Regions from separate parts of the Mesobacillus sp. QJM3NY_10 genome, predicted to be linked through region 1. Evidence: riboswitches for the same ligand, from Rfam matches in the RefSeq annotation. Region 1 holds a riboswitch; each other region holds the start of a gene.
The links. A riboswitch is a leader RNA that binds a small molecule or an ion and turns the genes downstream of it on or off. The one in region 1 is predicted to bind thiamine pyrophosphate.
Positions count from the first base shown of each region.

Region 2: linked by a shared signal. The riboswitch ahead of thiC (phosphomethylpyrimidine synthase ThiC) and the one ahead of thiT (energy-coupled thiamine transporter ThiT) in region 1 are both predicted to bind thiamine pyrophosphate.
Region 3: linked by a shared signal. The riboswitch ahead of AC0VX7_RS14350 (YkoF family thiamine/hydroxymethylpyrimidine-binding protein) and the one ahead of thiT (energy-coupled thiamine transporter ThiT) in region 1 are both predicted to bind thiamine pyrophosphate.

Region 1 is NZ_CM149675.1:1,212,681-1,219,357, forward strand. Features, by position in the region: gene AC0VX7_RS06105 (ATP-binding protein) at 1-207, shown strand, start outside; gene AC0VX7_RS06110 (GNAT family N-acetyltransferase) at 222-782, opposite strand; gene AC0VX7_RS06115 (dicarboxylate/amino acid:cation symporter) at 1,099-2,373, shown strand; gene AC0VX7_RS06120 (histidine kinase N-terminal domain-containing protein) at 2,451-3,581, opposite strand; TPP riboswitch at 3,840-3,946, shown strand; gene thiT (energy-coupled thiamine transporter ThiT) at 4,056-4,652, shown strand; gene AC0VX7_RS06130 (FeoA family protein) at 4,938-5,162, shown strand; gene feoB (ferrous iron transport protein B) at 5,162-6,677, shown strand, end outside.
Region 2 is NZ_CM149675.1:2,134,195-2,140,871, reverse strand. Features, by position in the region: gene thiO (glycine oxidase ThiO) at 1-337, opposite strand, end outside; gene AC0VX7_RS10750 (thiamine phosphate synthase) at 341-946, opposite strand; gene thiC (phosphomethylpyrimidine synthase ThiC) at 1,040-2,827, opposite strand; TPP riboswitch at 2,953-3,067, opposite strand; gene AC0VX7_RS10740 (hypothetical protein) at 3,176-3,691, opposite strand; gene AC0VX7_RS10735 (hypothetical protein) at 3,822-4,145, shown strand; gene AC0VX7_RS10730 (DUF421 domain-containing protein) at 4,597-5,289, opposite strand; gene AC0VX7_RS10725 (L,D-transpeptidase family protein) at 5,539-6,288, shown strand; gene AC0VX7_RS10720 (IDEAL domain-containing protein) at 6,334-6,666, opposite strand.
Region 3 is NZ_CM149675.1:2,849,534-2,856,210, reverse strand. Features, by position in the region: gene AC0VX7_RS14360 (ABC transporter ATP-binding protein) at 1-1,476, opposite strand, end outside; gene AC0VX7_RS14355 (ECF transporter S component) at 1,460-2,056, opposite strand; gene AC0VX7_RS14350 (YkoF family thiamine/hydroxymethylpyrimidine-binding protein) at 2,056-2,658, opposite strand; TPP riboswitch at 2,764-2,862, opposite strand; gene AC0VX7_RS14345 (hypothetical protein) at 2,940-3,188, opposite strand; gene AC0VX7_RS14340 (hypothetical protein) at 3,432-3,620, shown strand; gene AC0VX7_RS14335 (hypothetical protein) at 3,881-4,123, shown strand; gene AC0VX7_RS14330 (hypothetical protein) at 4,194-4,349, opposite strand; gene AC0VX7_RS14325 (hypothetical protein) at 4,533-4,964, shown strand; gene AC0VX7_RS14320 (hypothetical protein) at 5,051-5,296, shown strand; gene AC0VX7_RS14315 (mismatch-specific DNA-glycosylase) at 5,333-5,851, shown strand; gene AC0VX7_RS14310 (GNAT family N-acetyltransferase) at 5,989-6,519, opposite strand; gene AC0VX7_RS14305 (VanZ family protein) at 6,509-6,677, opposite strand, start outside.

The sequences.
Region 1 (6,677 bases):
CTGATTATTGCAATTGCTGACACTGGTACAGGAATTCCTCCTGAGGATTTGGACAAGATTGGCAAGCCGTTTTTTACGACAAAGGCGAATGGGAATGGCCTGGGTTTGATGATTTGCTATAAAATCATTGAGGAACATGATGGCAAAATTAAAGTGGAATCAAGTTCAGAGGGAACGACATTCACCATCAAGCTGCCAATCCATTGATTAGCGCCTGGTGACTAAGGAACAAGCGTATGTCTTCTTTGCCATTCTCTTGAAAGAAGCCCATATACAATCAAATCATGGAAGTTTCCATTTAGAAATTCCCCATCACGGAGGATGCCCTCCTTGTAAAATCCAAGCTTCTTGGGAATAGCCTTGCTTTTATCGTTGTCCTTGCCGCATCGGATTTCAATGCGGTTAAGTCCTAACTCAAAAAAAGCATGGTTTATTACTGCTTTCACCGTTCTGATTATAATGCCCCTCCCTTGCAGTTTTTCCGACAGGTAGTAGCCGATGCTTGCCTGCGAGTTGTTCCAGTCAATAGCATGGAGGCTGATGCTGCCTGCAAGGACTCCCCTGTATCGGATCCCAAAATGACTGCTGCTTCCTTCCTGGAAATTTTTCTGCCACATTTGAATGACCGAGTAAAATTGTCCCGGAGATTGAATACCATCAATCCAGGGCAGCCATTCCCGCAAATAGCGGCGATTGGAATCCACAAGCCAGAACAACTCCCCAGCTTCATGCGGCTCAAAAATTCGAAGTTCAAGTTCAGAATCAACTTTTAAAGTTAACATAGATACCTCCTTAAACTTTATTCTGATGGTAGAGTTGACCAATTAGCTATCTGTGGTTTTATTCGTCCAAAAGAGGGAATAAAGCTTTACATTGTTTTTTTATATAGGCTCTTTTCTCAAACTTTGTTGCTATTGACTACAAAATAGGATTGAATGACCCATTTTCCTTCGCAAAGTTGACTCTTATCATGAGAAAAGAGCTTGCACACTTAATACCGACGTACAAAATAGCTTTTTATCACGTTAAAATCGGCTTTAGGATTTTAACAACAATCTTTACGAATACAATCTTTATACTTTTTTTGGGAGGAAGACTATGAAATTAACGACTAAGATCTTGATTGGCCTTGGACTTGGCGCTATGACCGGGCTGATCCTCAACATTTTTTCACCCGAATTGTTCACTGTTTTAGATAAATTCTTATTTACGCCTCTAGGTAAGATATTCATCAATTTAATCAGTATGCTCGTCGTACCAATTGTCCTGTTTTCGATTATTCTAGGAACTGCAGGATTAGGCGACCCTAAGAAACTCGGCAGGATTGGTTTTAAGACGGTAAGCTTCTTTTTAACGACAACAGCTATAGCTATTTCAATTGGTCTTGCGCTGGCCTATTTAATCAAGCCTGGCTTGATGGGCCAGTTTGATACGAGTGGAGCAGAATTCAAAGCTGAAGAAGCTCCGCCAGTAAGCGAAACCTTTTTAAATCTTATTCCGGCGAACCCGTTTGAAGCACTGACAACTGGCAATATGCTGCAAATTATCGTGTTTGCGCTATTCATTGGTATTGCTTTAACAGCACTTGGTAACAAAACAAGAGGAATTTTGAATCTGATTGAACAAGGAAATGAGATCATGATGTATCTGGTAGGCCTTGTCATGAAGTTTGCTCCGTACGGAACTTTTGGTTTAATCGCAACGGCGATCGGAAGCCAGGGAATCGACGCCATCAAGGCGATGGGAATATACATGATTGTCGTTGTTCTGGCTCTAGTTGTCCATGCGTTCATTACTTATGGGTCAGGGGTATATTTCCTTGGAAAGAAAAACCCATTCTGGTTCTTTAAGCAATTCTCCCCGGCGATGGGGGTAGCCTTCAGTACATCGAGCAGTAATGCTACACTTCCGGTATCAATGGAAACAGCACAGAAGAACCTTCGTGTCCCTGAATCTGTCAGTAGCTTTGTTCAGCCTCTTGGAGCAACGATCAATATGGACGGAACGGCAATTATGCAGGGGGTGGCTACTGTCTTCATTGCACAGGTGTACGGTGTCGATCTCACAATGGTCGAGCTTCTTACGGTTGTCCTGACTGCGGTGCTTGCGAGTATTGGAACTGCAGGTGTTCCAGGCGTTGGTTTGATCATGCTGGCGATGGTACTCCAATCTGTAGGTCTGCCTGTTGAAGGGATTGGAATGATACTGGGCATCGACCGTTTGCTGGATATGGCTCGTACCGCTGTCAATATTACTGGCGATGCAGCTTGCGCGGTCATTGTCTCTGAATCTGAGAAAAAGCATGCATTACGACCGGAGAAAAGCAAAGTGAAAAATGTGGCGGACAACCGCTCACTTGAATACTCTGAATAAAGGAGAAGAGACCCTGCCATTTACGGCGGGGTCTCTTTGTGATCAACAGGGTCTGCTAAAGCCAAGTTTTAATATTGCTAGTTTTCTACTCTTGTCAAAGGCAGCAGCATGATGAAGGACGTCTTGTCCGGTTCCGATGAACAGGCGAGAATTCCTTTATGCTTTTCGATGATTTCCCGGCAGACGAACAAACCGAGTCCGGTTCCAAGTGTTTTGGTTGTGACGAATGGTTCGAAAATGGTTTTTAGTAACTGGTCTGGAATGATTGGCCCATTATTTGAAATCTCAATTTTGATATGGGTATCATTCACGAAAAATCCTTTTATTTCAATCTGTGGATCGTCACGGTACTGGCTCAATACATCAATGGCATTAAAGATGATATTGATGAGGACCTGCCTGATTTCATCAGCATAGCCGTACAATTCCATATCGTCTGCCACTTCCTTGATAATCCGGACCTTTGTGTCAAGGATGCTGGGATATAGGAAATTCAATACTTCCTCAATCATTCTATTCAATGAGAAAAGGGTCTTCTCTTTACCAATCAGCTCTTTTTTTGATAAAAGTAGGAATTGCGAAATCCGGAAATTCAATTGCTCCAGCTCGCTGGAGATGATATCGAGATACTTCATATCTTCATGTTCGGATTTTAATAGCTGAATGAAGCCCTGGATGGAAGTTAACGGGTTGCGGAATTCATGGATGAAGCTTGATGTCATTTGGCCAAGCAATGTCAGTCTGTCCTTATGTGTTGAATCGATGAACTGATTCTTCTCTTCGATGACCTTGTTTTTCTGTTCATTGTAATAGGATACAGCGTAATACAAGAAGGTATCAAAACAATAATTGATCCGATTGATCGCCTCCTGCATTTCCTCCCATTCCATATTCATTTTGTGAAGGTGCTTGTATAGAACTGATCGTCCCGAGTTGACATTATAGACAAAATCTCCAATGTTAATGTCAGCGCGAACTCGTTCTTCTCCTACCATAAAAGCAAGCTTTTGGATGTGTTCTTCCAATTCTTCACTTGTCTTGGAAAATACCGAAAGAATGATTACATACATTCTCTCAGCGTTCTTACTGATTTTCTCTTTATATGGATCATCTTCTGAAACGATTATATTATCCGTCCAGTCGGCAATGAGTTTTTCCTTTTCACTAGTCAGGAAGCTAAGCAATCGGTTATCCGTAATTGGCAGCATTTCATTAAGTCCCCCAGTTTTTCATATCGGTATTAAAGATTCGAGAAAAATCATGAAATCCCTTTGTCGAATATTGAGAACATCCGCTGAATTGCGTCGAATAGCTAAAATCGTGACAAAAGACCGATTTTTTTAGCAACAATGAGAGAGTTTTGTCTATTGAGTCATCGACATTTATTGGATCGACCAGAGATTACAGAAAGGTTATACTTGTTATTGAATAGTAGACGTAGTATATTCATAGTGTAGAAATTAAATAATAACCACAAGGGGAGCTGCGTAAAGCAGCTGAGAGTGAGCGGCCGAGTTCTTACCCTTTGAACCTGTTAGTTAATGCTAGCGAAGGAATGTGGATGCGATAGGAAAGCAATCTTGGGAATCCTATATCGATCCCCACGATTGCTTTTTTTGTTTCTGAAGCAGAAAAGGCGTGTCAGAAACGGACCTCATTCTAAAAAGAAGGAGGAACAAAAGATGAAACAAAAACAGACTCTCTTTTTAGTGGAAATTGCCGTATTTTCCGCACTGGCTTATTTGCTTGATTTATTTTCAGGATTTTTATTTTCAAGAATCTGGCCCCAGGGCGGTTCAGTATCGATCGCGATGGTACCTGTATTCCTGATGGCATTTCGTTGGGGAGTAAAGGGCGGAATCCTTACGGGCTTCCTGTTTGGGCTACTGCAGGCCATACTCGGAATGTCGCAAATCTACCATCCGATACAAGGAATTCTTGATTATCTTGTTGCGTTTGCTTTGGTGGGAACGGCCGGATTATTTGCAGCTCAGGTAAAAGAAAGCATGCAGAAAGGCAACAGGATAAAATGGATTGCCTTTGTCATTGCCGGAACTTTTATCGGCAGTGCCCTGCGATTCATTACCCATTTTATTTCAGGCTGGGTATTCTTCGGAAGCTATGCGCCTCCAGGTCAGCCTGTTGCCTTATATTCTTTTCTATATAATGGCACCTACATGCTCCCAAGCATGATTTTAAGTGCGATAATCGTCATTCTTGTCATCAGCTACGCACCGTCAAGAATGGTCCAATCCACACAAGTTAGCAATAAAATATGATGTGAAGGAGAGCTGAAACAGCTCTCCTATTTTTATATTCTTTTAATACCCTAATGGGTATATAATATGGATGAAGTGATTACTGGTGAAAATATTGTCAATTATATGGAGTTTGCATAAAATCCACGTGTGCAGCTGAGGTATAGTGACATAAGTCACAGTGGAAGTCGAGCTAAACTGGTTAAATAAAGATAATCATTCTCATTTAGAAAAAACAGGTGTAAAAAGTGAAGATCAACATAAATCCTCTTAAAAACTAACAAAAATTTGAAAAAGGTGATGGCTATGCTGGGAAAATTAAAGACTGGTGAAAAAGGCCGGATCATGAATATTTCTAGTGCAGATAAATTTGTCAGAAGAAGATTGCTTGATTTGGGAATAGCGGAAGGCTCTGAAGTGTGCGTAAAATGTATCCTGCCTTTTGGAGGCCCTGTCATGGTTGAATCATGCGGGCAATGCATCGGCATCCGCCGCAAAGAAGCACTTAGGATTGAAGTGGAGCGGGTATGATGAATATTGCGCTCATAGGCAACCCCAACACTGGAAAAACTTCATTGTTTAATAACTTAACAGGTTCCTATGAATATGTAGGCAACTGGAGCGGTGTAACGGTCGAAAAGAAAGTAGGCCTTTTTAAAAATGGAAAGGATCAGCTTATTGACCTTCCCGGAGTTTATACTCTCAATCCCCTTTCTAAAGATGAGGGTGTCGTTACAAATTTCTTCCTGAATGAACCATTTGAAAAGCTTCTGAATATCCTGGATGCTTCTCAGTTAAGGCGCAATCTTCACCTTACATTGCAGCTATTGGAATACGGTGCACCGGTCATAATTGGCTTAAACATGCTGGATGTGGCGAAAAACAGGGGGGTACAAATTGATATTGCCAAACTGTCTGAATCACTGGGAGTTAATGTAGCCCCTGTTGTTGCCAGGACAGGCAAGGGGTGTAACGAGCTTGCAGAGCTGGTGACTGCTGGAGCTGTCGGAACAGGGAGGAACAATCTCGTTTATTATGGAAAAGCGATTGAAGCTGGAATCCTGGAGCTTGAGAACAAGCTGACTGGGAAGATACAGCACCCCGTTCGCTGGCTTGCTCTTCAACTGTTTGAAGGCAACCTTTATGTAAAAAATTATTTGGCAACAATTTTGCCGATTGATGAAATTGAAAAATTAATCAACTCAGTTACTGTTGACCAACAACAAAATGCAGACAGCAAACAAGCGCTTGACCAGGTAATCCACCGGAAGCGAAGTGAAGCGATAGATAAAATAGTATCTGCTGCTACCACAAAACAGGATAATAAAAAGGTTCCTCTGACTGAGAAGGTTGACATGGTCGTAACGAATAAATTTCTCGGAATCCCGATTTTTCTAGTCCTTATGTATATCATGTTCATGCTTACCTTTGACTGGCTTGGCTTCCCGCTGTCAGACGCATTGGATTCATATTTGTCCGGGCCATTAACATCGGGGATTACAGCAGCATTGGCTGCGGCAGGTGCTTCAACATTCATCAAAGATCTTATTCTTGATGGAATCGTTGCCGGGGTAGGGGGAGTCCTCGTCTTTGTGCCGCAGATCTTCATTTTGTTCTTTTTCATATCCTTGCTTGAGGATTCAGGTTATATGGCCCGTGTCGCGCTAGTAATGGACCGCCTGATGGAATCAGTCGGCCTGAACGGAAAGGCGTTCATTCCGATGATGATCGGATTCGGGTGTAACGTACCAGGCATTATGGCAGCAAGGACGATTGAGACGCCAAAGGAAAGGCTGATGACCATCCTGTTGACGCCTCTTATGTCATGTTCAGCCCGATTGCCTGTATACGCCTTGTTTGTCGGAGCATTTTTTGTAGAACAGAAAGCAGCTGTCGTCTTGAGTTTGTATATATTAGGAGTAGTGATTGCACTTATTCTGGCCAAAGGATTCTCGAAGACTCTTTTGAAGGGTGAAACTTCGGTATTCGTCATTGAGCTTCCGCCATACAGGCTGCCACAGGCAAGAGCCCTTTGGAGAAGCACAT
Region 2 (6,677 bases), 920 kb from region 1:
CTGCCAATCTTCTTAATTCCAGCTCCTGCTCGATAGTGACGGCCACTTTATACGTGCCTTTATTTTGGTAGCCTATATGCATTTGGGATAATTCTTCAAGTTCAGGAATCAGGCTTTGATACATAGCCCGGCTTTTGCATGCCAGCCGGAAAAGCGGTCCATCTTCTGTAAGCTCCGTTTGGGTTCCTAACATACCTGCCGCTGCCCCTGACGCCTTACCTGCAATCTTTCCCTTTTCCAAAACAGCTACTTTGTATCCTCTTTTGGCCAGTTGAAAAGCTATGGAGCTCCCGATGATGCCCCCTCCGACAATTAAGGAGTCAAAATGCTTTCTCATTCCCTATGCCTCCTGATTCAGTTTCTTTGAAAATGTTTTTGCTGCCTCGCGTGGATCCTTTGCATGTAAAATCCCCGATATCACAGCAATGCCATCTGCTCCTGCATTTAGCACCTGATGGACATTATCTGGTTTGATTCCGCCAATTGCATAAACCGGAATGCCCACTTTCTTTTTTACAGCCTCGAGGGCTTCTATTCCCCTCGGTTGGATTCCCAACTTGGATTGCGATTCAAATACGTGCCCAAACAAAAGATAACCTGCCCCCTGCATCACTGCAGCAATAGCTTCTTCAGAAGAATGGATAGAGCAGCCGATCGTTAAGTCTGGAAAATGCTTTTTGACAACATGGACAGGAAGACTGTGGAAAGCAAGCTGCACACCTGTTTTACATGCCCATGCCACATCCAACCGATCATTGATGACAATTTTATGAAGGGGGATTCCCACATGAATCAGCAGTTCGACACCTTCATAAATCTCCCTTGATGTCCGATGTTTTTCCCTTATGTGGAACTTGTCAGCAAAGGGTTCCACTTCCCCGGCTATCTCAGCAAAAGCCTTAAGAGAAAGCCTTCCATCTGAAATAACATGCAGTTGTTTCCTCATTCAGGCTTTCTCCTTTTAAAAATATGTCAGAACCACCTTCTGGATTGAAAGTGGCTTTCTTTTCCACTTCTAAATTAGCTCAAGGTTTTCCATTTACTGATAAATGCTTCCTCCCGCTTTTTTAAATTCCTCTGCTTTCTCAACAAGCCCTTTCTCGATTGCTTCAGCCGTGTCCAGCTTATTCTCTTTTGCATAATTCCGGATATCCTGGGAAATTCTCATGCTGCAAAATTTGGGACCGCACATGGAACAGAAGTGAGCAGTTTTAGCACCTTCAGCCGGCAATGTTTCATCGTGGTATTCTATAGCGCGTTCAGGATCCAGAGATAGATTGAATTGATCTCTCCAACGGAATTCAAAACGGGCTTTTGACAGGGCGTTATCTCTTTTTTGTGCTCCTGGATGGCCTTTTGCCAGGTCAGCGGCATGCGCTGCGATTTTATAAGTGATCACACCCTCGCGCACATCATCTTTATTAGGCAAACCTAAATGTTCTTTAGGCGTCACGTAGCAGAGCATGGCCGTGCCATACCAGCCAATCATCGCCGCACCAATTGCAGAGGTGATGTGGTCATACCCTGGGGCAATATCTGTCGTAAGTGGCCCAAGGGTATAAAAAGGCGCCTCCTGGCAAATTTCCAGTTGCTTATCCATGTTCTCCTTGATTAAATGCATCGGAACATGTCCAGGTCCCTCAACCATTACCTGAACATCGTGCTCCCACGCAACCTTCGTCAATTCCCCTAGTGTTTCGAGTTCTGCAAATTGGGCTTCATCATTGGCATCGGCAATTGATCCAGGACGCAAGCCATCCCCCAAAGAAAAGGCCACATCATAGGTTTTCATGATTTCGCAGATTTCTTCAAAGTGCGTATATAAAAAGTTTTCTTTATGATGATGCAAGCACCATTGAGCCATGATCGAGCCGCCACGCGATACGATTCCGGTCAATCGCTTTGCTGTCAGCGGAACGTATCTCAACAAAACTCCTGCATGGATGGTAAAATAGTCAACGCCCTGTTCCGCCTGTTCGATCAAGGTGTCTCTGTATACTTCCCACGTAAGATCTTCGGCAATGCCGTTCACCTTTTCAAGCGCCTGATAGATCGGAACGGTGCCGACCGGAACAGCAGAGTTTCTGATAATCCATTCACGAGTTGTATGAATGTTTTTTCCGGTAGACAAATCCATGATTGTATCTGCACCCCAGCGAGTTGCCCAGGTCATTTTTTCCACTTCTTCTTCGATAGAGGAGGTAACGGCCGAGTTCCCAATGTTCGCATTGATTTTCACATGAAAATTCCTGCCGATAATCATCGGTTCCGTCTCAGGATGATTGATATTGGCAGGAATGATCGCCCTGCCTCTAGCTACTTCAGAACGTACAAATTCAGGATCCATGTTTTCCCGGATGGCGATGAACTCCATCTCAGGTGTAATGATTCCCTTTTTGGCATAGTGAAGCTGAGTAACATTCTTTCCGCTTTTTGCTCTAAATGTCTTGCGGGATAGTCCCGGAAAAACTTTGTGATTAGCACGAGGGTCATGTTCATCATGGTAGCCGTTATCCTCAGGCTTTATTTCTCGCCCGTCATACTCTTCAACATCTCCACGTTCCTGAATCCACCGGCTTCTCAGTGCAGGAAGACCTTTTCTTAGATCTGCAATGTACGTAGGATCCGTATAAGGGCCGCTCGTATCATACACGCGAACCGGCTCATTAATTTCCTCTCCAAAACTTCCGCTGGTTGGGCTTAATTCGATTTCACGCATCGGTACTCTAATATCGTGCTGAGACCCCTCCACATAGACCTTTTTGCTCCCAGAAAAGCTTGACATAATTGCAATGCTGTCCTGGTTTAATGAGTTTGCTGTCGTCATTGATCATCTCTCCCTTTTTAAAATGTTGGGACGAGATCTGGTCACAAAGAAGTTCTCTAGTATGTAAAAAAGCCGGTCCACATAAATATGGACCGGCTTAACCGCGAATGTTTTTTGCACAAAAATCTTGTACAATCTAACTTCCCCACGCTGGTATGATCCAGATCAGGTCCAAAGAGTCAAGAAACTTTAGCGCGTTCCTTTCTCAGCCCAAGCCATTGGGCACCCCTAGTTACTGCTATTCAGTTCACTTATTAGTATACAGAATTCAGAAAAAAAGGAAAGGATTTAGGTTAAATTTGTTAAGATGGTTTCCCGAGATAGATGATTTAGTACTTATTCAATCTTTCAATCAATTGAATTAGCTATTTCAACAAAAACCTCAGGCGTCACATGATTGGATACTCTTTTATCGATGCTAAAAATGTATTGCCAGCCGTCTTGTTCAAGGACAAACAGATTGAAACCCCCAACATTTGCAAACATTGCATTGTTACCGTTCTTTAGTTTAAAGGTGTTTTCACCTTTCATTGGAATCCTGTAGTTAATAGGGCGAACATCAATTTTATAGTGACTTTCAGGCGAATTTTCATTTAAAAATTGGAGTTCTAAAGTGTCATTCACATCCCCTTCTAAGTCATTGAACCTTCCAAAATGATGTGTAAATTCTATAGGTGGAACTCTCAAAGGTAACTTTAAATCCTGATTGAAATGATGTTCAAATTGTTGCACGGCCTCTTCAACCGTTTTATAGCCTATTTCTATGTAGATTTTTTCAAATGGGCTTGGCCTGGCACTCACTGTATCGCTATGCACACCAATTATAATAATGAAAAACAGGAAACTTGCTAACCTGTGGTACATAAACATCACCCTATGTTATGTTTTGGTTAATTTCCCCCGACTCAATAGCATCTATCCTCGTAAAGGATCATTCCAGTCAAAATTACTAATTTATGGTAAAATAAATAAATTCATTATATGGAGGACATTTATGTATACATATGGAACTTTCGTTACCGATGGAGCATTTACACTTATGCGGCCAATATTCTTCACCCTGCTGAGTCTATCAATCTTGCTATTTATAATGATCCTTTCACCCAAGTTGCGCGAAAAGTTGCTGAAGGGTTTCAACGTTGTAAGTCTATCCTTCATTTTGGGGGTTATCACTGTCCAAGTCACCTATTATGATGCAATTATCGTCGATGAAATTGGACTAGGAGGAGACCCAACGACTTTCTTTCTCGCTTTGGCCATTTTAGGTTTGAGTGTGCTGAATCCGATGTTATTTTTCTGGCTGAATTCAAAAAGCTGAAACCAATATCATTCATTAGTTCAGCTTTTTTTGTGCTTTAACCGTTAATTATTCGTAATTTAACGGTTGGTACCAATATTTCTACGGTTGGCCCATAAAATTATACGGTTAGAGCAAATAATTTAACGGTTGCAGAGAATTTTTTAACGGTTAGGCCCACTTAATCCCCTTTGGTTCTCTTTTAATCCCCGTTGACCTAATTTTAATCCCGGTTGAACCCTTTTTATTCCCGGTTGCTCCAATTTTAATTCCGGTTGAACACTTTTTATTTCCGGTTGCCCCAATTATATTCCCGGTTGAACTCTTTTTATTCCCGGTTGCCCCAATTATATTCCTGGTTGAACACTTTTTATTCCCAGAAGGCCAATTCGAGTCAAAAATCTCAAGGAGTTCGAATTTAAACTACCCTACTCAAAAAAGCTGACTCAGCAAGTGCCTAACTCAGCTCATTTTAGTTCGCCTTCTTCTCATATTCCAGCACAAAAAGCGGTTCATTCTCCATCCACTCCGCAAATATCACGTCTTCAAAATGGTGGATTTTTTGCTTCTCTAATTCATTTTTCAGCCACTGCTCATCGAACCCGGCTTCTTTTAAGTTTTCGCGAACCACTTCCCCATCAAGGATCATGTTGATCGGCAAGCTTGGGTCGGCAGCTTTGATTTTCATATCGCTATTTTTAGGCGTGTCATAATCCGCTTTGGGCAGGACACTGACCATTCCATTCGTTTCGATGATCGCGTATTCTACTTCGCGAAGTGAAAAGTAGCCTTGCTGCCTAACAAGACTTTGAAGCTGATTGATATCCAGCTTTGCTTTTTTCAAGGCCTCGAATTTAATCTTACCTTTGCGGACCACTATGTTCGGCTCCCCCTCAAGCAGCTTTCGAGAACCGAGGAACTTTTGCGTAACCGTCTCTGTAACATAAACAAGCACACCCCACAAGGTAACGGCAAAGGCGATTTCACCTATCTTTACTTCATGGTCATATATTGCGTTCCCTACCAGCTCACCAAGGATGATCGCCGAAATAAAATCAAACGGCGTAATTTGAGAGAACTGCGTCTTCCCTTGCAATTTTGTCATGATAAAAAGAAATACAAATCCACTCGCCAATTCTACTGCAATTGATAAATAATGATTCAACACTCCCACTCCTTCCTTAACCATTATGGGAAGATTTACAGAAGTTGAATCGTTTTTCTTCAAAAAACCTCCATAAAACGACAAATAACTCGATTTTTTTGTCATACAGTTTATTACCATATAACGGAAAAATATGTAACTTTTATGATAAAAAATCGTTTATAAGAGTGAAAATATATTTTTGAAAATTGCATGCCCGTAGACCATTTCTGGAAGATAGGCCTGCACTTGAAATCAAGGGGGATGGGAATGAAAAAGTTGCTGGTTTCGATGATGCTTTTATTGTCGTTGCTGTTCTTTGAGGCACCTGCAGAGGCTGCTGGCGGGGACATGATTATTATCAATAAGTCTAACAATCAACTGGCTTATTACAAAAATAATAAACTGGTAAAAACGTTTAAGGTGGGTACTGGGCGCAAAGCTTCTTATACGCCCGAGGGGAAGTTCAAAGTCGTTAACAAAATCAAGAATCGCCCTTATTATAGCGGGAATATCCCAGGCGGTGACCCAAAAAACCCGCTTGGCGACAGGTGGCTAGGAATTAACGCGAGAGGAACATGGGGAACAACTTATGCCATCCACGGAAACAATAATCCTAAATCTATCGGCGGATATGTAAGTGCTGGTTGCGTGCGGATGTATGATAACGAGGTTCAGTGGCTTTATGATCAGGTAAAAGTCAATACTCCGGTTGTCATCACTACTTCCAAAAAGTCCTTTAACGCGATCGCATCCGCTAACGGATATAAGGTTACAGGCCAGGCTGCAGTTCCTGTCATCGCTGCACCAACAAGCACAGTCCTTAAAAAAGGCATGCGCGGAGCAGAAGTGAAGCAGCTGCAACAGGCCCTAACGAATAAAGGATACAGCACAAAGGGAATCGACGGAGTCTTTGGGCCAGCTACAGAAGCCGCCGTAAAGAAATTCCAAAAAGCGAAGAAGCTGAAGGTAGACGGAATCGCCGGGCCAGCCACCAAAAAGGCACTTGGAATGAAATAGCAAAAAGACGGTCCTCCATTATATAGGAAGGACCGTCTTTATTTTTTACACACCCTTGACTAGTTCCCTCATGGAATTAAGCTTTCCAGAAAGCTCTAGGAACCATTCCTCATCGCCAGTGGCTAGCGCGAGGTCAATAAGGTATTGAATTTGTTCTTTATTTTTCACCTTCGGATCAGGCAGTTTTTTGACTTCATTTGTAGAAATCGGAATGGTTTTGCCAACCATGGATTCGTCATCACTTGATGTAATCGTTGCATTAACCTTTTCATCCAGTATCGCAAGTGACTCTATATATCCGATGAATAATTCTCCATCCCGGGATTTCCCTTTGATCCAATCGCCTACTCTTAAAATACTATTATTATTGGAAAACATATAAGTCACCT
Region 3 (6,677 bases), 1.6 Mb from region 1:
GCTCCCTGTCTCGGGTACAGACTTTACAGCAAAGTCGATGATTTCCTTTGAAGTGATCGCATCCTGGCCAAAGGTTGGTTCATCCATAATCAGCACCTCCTGGCCATTGACCAGCATGACTGCCACACTCAGTCTTCTTTTTTGGCCCTGGCTCAATGAGAAGGGATGACTGTAAACCTGGTCAGCCATACGAAGGGTTTTTAAAATTTCTTTACTCTTATATACTTGCGTCCTTTTCTCTTTCGCTTGAAGGCTGTAATTTATTTCTTCGATAACAGAATCAGTAATAAATTGGTGCTCAGGATTCTGGAATACATAACCGAGCGTTTTCCACTTTTGTTCCTCATGCCAATCTTCTAAAGAGTGGCCATACAATTTTATTTCGCCTCGTGATGGGATCAAACCGGACAAACATTTGGAGAAAGTTGTCTTCCCGGATCCGTTTGCCCCAGCTATTGCAATGAATTCCCCAGCATTAAGTGATAAAGAAATATCCTGGATTATCAACTGATTGTCTCTCGAATAGCTGACATCCTCCACTTCGAAAATGGAAGGAGAGGGGTTCACCATTTGCTTGCGGACGTTAGTTGATAAAAATTCAATTGTACGCCCTATATCTTTACTATTTTCAATAATTTCATTGATTGTCATTGGCAGGGAAGAGTTCTTTAACAAACCGGCGTCCCGCAGTTTTAATCCTGCGTCAATTGTGCAGGGGAGCCATATGCCTTCACTTGCGAGTTCTTTGGCAAATTCTGCAAAGCAAACGTTTGGCGGACCATTAAAAAACAATTCACCCTCAGAATTCAAAATGATGCACCGATCCACGATATCGAGCCAATTATCTAGATTATGCTCGATAATGAGAATGCTGAAGGAATGGGTATGCTTTAATCTTTTTAAAGTCTGGACTAATTCAAACCCGGAAGCGGGGTCTAGATTAGCGGTGGGTTCATCAAGGATCAATAATTCAGGTTCCATTGCAAGTGCACAGGCAATCGCCAGCTTTTGCTTTTGCCCTCCAGAGAGAGTGTGGATCAGCCTGTGTTTGAAGGGCAGCATGTCTACTAAATCAAGGACATAATCTATTCTTTCACCCATTCTTAATCTGGGAAACTGAATATTTTCTAATACGAAAGCCACTTCTTCCTCGGCAGTCAGCATACAAAATTGCGAATCTGGATCCTGCATGACCAATCCGATTTTTCGGTTTACTTCTCCTGGCTCAAAGGAGGATAAAGCGCGCCCTCTATAATTAATATAGCCTTTCATGATTCCATCAACAGAAGATGGATAAAGATTATTCAGACAGTATGCAAGTGTGCTTTTACCTGAACCACTTGGTCCCAGAACAAGGAGATTCTCATTTTCATTTATTTTAAAAGTGATGTTTTTTAAGACAGGATCCTGGTCAGGATCAAACCTGAAAGTTAAGATTGACACTTCAAAAAATGGATGGCTAGGCTGAGATATCATCGTTCTGCTTTGCCTTTCTGGCTTCCTTTCCAAGCGGGAAGCTATTCAACGCTCCAGTTTTAGCGAGGCTGTCACTTATGTATTTACCTAGTAGGCCGGCTAAGATTGCTCCGCTTGCAAGCCTGACGAAAAACATTGCAGTTACATAACCAGGTGAGAGTGCAGCGAATCCTCCTAAAAAGTAACCCCATATGAAACTGGTAATTGAAGAACCCATTCCTGCGGCTACCAGCACCCAAGTTGAATAGTTCTTCCATTTGGTTGCCGCAAAAGCAGCTTCTGCACCTAGTCCCTGAATAATGCCAGCAAGGATTAGGCGTGGCCCCACAGCATTGCCAAGCATGACCTCGATTGTCGCCGCAATCGTTTCTGATAACACCGCTGCTCCAGGCTTCCTGATGATGTATGCAGCTATGATGGAAACGATGAACCAGATGCCGAATATCAAATCATAGCCAATAAGGCCGAACATACCAACAAGCACATTGCCGATTTGTAAGAATAGGAGGTAGATGACCCCAAAAACGACTGCCAGGACAGATAGGACAACAACCTCACGAAGTTTCCAGTTTGCGAGCATTATTGATCCTCCTTGCGAGAAGGGCTATTGGCTGACATGGTCACCGTCATGACAATGTGTGAAGAATCACTGTTCCGGGCACCTTCAAACGCACCTTCCAATGCGGCAAAAACCTTATTGGTCTCGCCGTCTAATCTTGAGGCATAATGAACTCCTCCGCTAAAGACACCATCCTGTTCTACCGTCTTTATTTGGTTCATAATTACATCCATATATCCTGGAAAGCCTAACGGATAGAGAGCGAACTGGGTTGCGACCTCCTGGTTGATTTTTTGTGAAAGCTCATCATTCAATAAAATTGAATCTTCCGCCATGTAAGCATCACCGGAACTATCACCAGGACATCCATTTGAGAACGTAGCATTAAGGACCACGTGGTCTCCACCCTTTGATGCATTTAAGAAGATTGCTTTAATCACGTCAAAAACATGTTCAGAACGACCTCGCACACAAGTGCTGACATCATCCGTCTTCATCCAAACCTTTGTTGTATCAACTTCCTTCAGTGCAGAGAGGATAATATCCACGAACTTGTCTGACATTGGGTAAATGGAAAACCTCGCACCTGTAATCTCGCTAGTACCACAGTGAATTTCTTTCATTACGTTACATCTCCTTTTGTTCATTGGTTGGAAAACAAAAAAACTGCATCCAGCGGGGTGGATGCAGTTGAATTCTATCGTTAGAATAAAAAAGTGATATAACGAAGAGCTTCACCTGCACTTCCCCACGCTGGTATTATCCAGATCGGGTAATAAGGGTCAGAACAAAGTTCTTCTCAGCCTAAAGCTCCCCTAGTGCAAAAAACTATGCAGTTGTTGTTTCCAAAATCATCTTAATGTAAATAGTCGGAATTGTAAATGCCCTAATTTAAAAAAATGAATCATTCGATATCACTCCGGAAAAATTTTCTCTCGCAGTAGCTTTCCAGGGTGCCGAGCTCCTTATTCAACAGCCACTCCATTTCCTCTAACGCGGTTTTCGAGACAACAGGGTCACCAAAGGACCAATTCACAGTATATACGAAGTAGTAATCTTTGATTTGCCGGAATATGGCGATCGAATTGGGAAAAACGTCAAATTGCGCTTTTATATTATATCTCTTTGTGTAAGACCATTTTATAAGCTTCATATAAAATCTCCATTTATTTCAATAAACTTTTAGAGGGTACGACTCAGATATTAATTACCCTTTAAGACTGGGGGAGAAACGAATCTCAATCCAACATAGTGTTGCAAGATGACGGAATATGTTAAGATAGAGAACGTTGCAGCAGAGTTAGCGACATATATCTACATAATATCAAACTGCTAGCAATATGATAGATTTTTGTTTTTATATAGAAGTGGAAGTATTTGGAAGGAAGTCGAATCCATGAATGAAACCCAGAGAATTCAATTGAACGTTAGAGTCTCCAAGGATACATCTGACAAGCTTGATGAAATTTTAGAATACTATCAGGAAAATACGAAAGTCGGCAGAGTATACAAAGGCGATGTATTAACAGATATTATTGAAAAATCATATGAGATCATGCAAAAGCAAAAGAAGTTGAACAGATAAAGCTTTTTTGGCACAAATTGTTTCTTTTTGAACATATACCAAGTCCAACATTATAAAGCTTTTCCCAGGAGACTTCTGAACAAGAATTGTAATAATTAGTTGAGAACTCAACAAAGTTTACCAAAAGAGCAATAGATAAAAAGTACTATGCCAAATTGTCAATTTGAAAATGTGGCAAATTAGTGACAAAATAGTTGCGGTAATCAATAATTAGTCGTATTATTTAAATAATCTGATAATACGATAAGGTGGTTATTGATATGATGCGTATGGCAATTGCAGGTGTAGCCGGCTTTGTCCTTGTGTTCATTGAGTCATATATTGTGATGGTTTTTAAACAGTATGAGACGATTGAGTTTGGAGGAATGGCCCCGTTTGTGAGTGTCTGGTCAATGAACTTTTTCCTTGTTTTCTCCATCCTTACCCATATTAAATTTTGGTATGAAGAACGAGAAGCAGAGCGCGAGGAAGAGGCGGCCGAAAGAGACCGTTTCATCAGTTAATTAAAGAATATGTGGATATCAATAGTTAAAGAAGTAATGGGGAGAAAGGCAAAATTGCCTTTCTCTTTTATTATGCCTTGCTTTGATTTGTATCTGCGTGGTCACGTTCTGCCTCTTCAGCTGCTATCCTTAATTCCTGAAAAAATAATTGATCATTGCACACCATGCTGTGCTGCTGTTCATTTTCCTCATTTGGATTTTTATGATTATTTTGCTTTTTCTCCATTTTTTTCATCCTCCTTACACCTGGTTAATATTTGTTTATTACCTTTTTCCCTTATCAACAAAATTCATGCTTAGGGTCATGTCGTTGTAAGTATTTACTAACGAATTTAAATCATGCAAAACAAATTCATTAACTTTTGCTTGCTGTGGGAAACTATTCCTACTTTACTAATGGAGGGAAACTATGGATGCACTCAAATCTGTTTATCATTTTGATAATGACCAGCAATTTCTTAAAATTGAGTTTCTAATTGCCTCAAAACAATCTCCGTGGCATGCTTATGTTTTTGATGAAAATTGGAATGACATCATTAGTACTGCTGCAGCCATTTCCGACACAATGGCCGATAGTATTGAATATGCTTATGAAAACCTGGGAATTCGCGGGAGGGTTGCTGTACTGGCAGACATCATGCCCGGCGATTCACTGACAGATATTATTGATGCTTCACTATTCCATCTGCAGGCATTGCTTTTCGCTTCAGCAATCATCGTAAACGGTGAATACGATGATTTAGAAAGCCTTGGTTTTTCTAAAGAAAAATCCCCTAGTGGAACTTCCCTGTATATTCTTTCCTCTGATGAAGTGGGGAATGATGCCTGCCGCTTTTTATAGAGTAATACCATTGTGCAGAGATGAGGACTTGTATAAGGTGTGTAAAAGTATGGAAAAATGGAGGAGAGATCTGAAGGAGTGATAGAATGGGTGAAAAGGATTTGCAAGATATGTTTGAATGGGCAGGTTTATCAGATGTTTATGAACAACACGGCTATAAAATGTGGCTGAGCGGCCTTGAAGATAATATTGATACCGAACTATTGGATCACTTTTCGGACGCTTATTCATTTGAAAGTGCCGAAACGATGTATTATGATGAGTTTTTATTCCATCTAAGAATTTTCAAGAATATCCGCAAAAATAATGAGCTGCCTCCCCGATTTTGGTGAGTGCATAGATACATTAGATTGGAGAGGAGTGGGATTGTGGAGCCGATTTCTGATCATTTACGTGAAAACCTTGACGTCATTTTTGTTGGTTTCAATCCGAGCATTCGTTCGTCTGAAACAGGTCATCATTACGCCAATCCAAACAATAGATTTTGGAAGATTCTTTTTGAAGCAGGCATAACACCAAGAAAGTATGATTCTTCAGAGGATGACCAGTTGCTGGATTTAGGATACGGGATGACGAACATAGTTGCGCGTCCGACTAAAGCAGCCGATGAGATTACGAAAGAAGAATACCAGCAGGGGAAACTTGAGTTAAGGAGTAAAATCGAGATATTCAGTCCCAAAATCGTTTGTTTCGTTGGTAAAGGTGTCTATCAGCAATACAGCGGCAAAAAAGATATTCCATGGGGAAAACAGGATGAACCTGTCGTGACTGGTACCGTTGACTTCGTTGCTCCATCCTCAAGCGGGCTCGTGAGGATGAAGATGGATGAAGTAGTGGGGATTTATAAAGAACTTCCGTTATTGATAGACCATATAATATCCAAGTAAAAAAGGACCTGAGAGAGGTCCTTTTTTTATCTTTTAGGAAATTATAAAATGTATTTAGTTGTGGATTACTACATGTAGTCTTCTTAATCTAGCTCCAGCGCCTAGCCCCTCGAGTCGCTTCGGTCCGCCCGATGAAGTCAAAGAACGACTTCACCGGTCGGCCCTCCAGCGCTTGTCGGGGCTGAACGAGGCGCTTGCGCTTTTTGTTCTTCTGACAAGGGCATCGATAATCGGATCATATCCCTGCACTGGATGCCATTTTCAAAAATGAGTTCTTCATAATTCCTTATAAAAAAGTCTTGATCAATTCCAGTGATTCTGAAGCCGACTTTTTGATATAGAGCCAGTTGCTTAATGCTTGAATTCCCTGTACCGATTTCAACCGTATTATAGCCTTTTTTGGCTGCAATCTGAATCCCATGCTTAAGCAGGATTGTGCCTAATCCCTTGCCTTGGTGGGATTCATCGACTGCCAGGTTCATAATTTCGATGATATGATTACTAACCGGAACCAGTAAAATTACCCCGATTGTGTCACCGTTTTCTGACTCGATAACATAGCACACACCTTTATCTAAATACCTTGAAACCAGATCCTTGGAAGGATCAGCCAGGAGGAGCAGGTGCCAGGGCGGCTGTTCGCCGACTTTTAACATTCTAATGTCCATGTGTTTTCCTCTTCAATATCAGTAGATAAATAATTTTGATTAGCAGGAAGCCAATTGCACCGCCTATTGTGTTGAGTATAATATCGTCGATGTCAAAACTGCCAACCCTGGTTGTAAACTGGAGGATCTCCACCGAGGTAGTCGCCAGTAAGACAGTA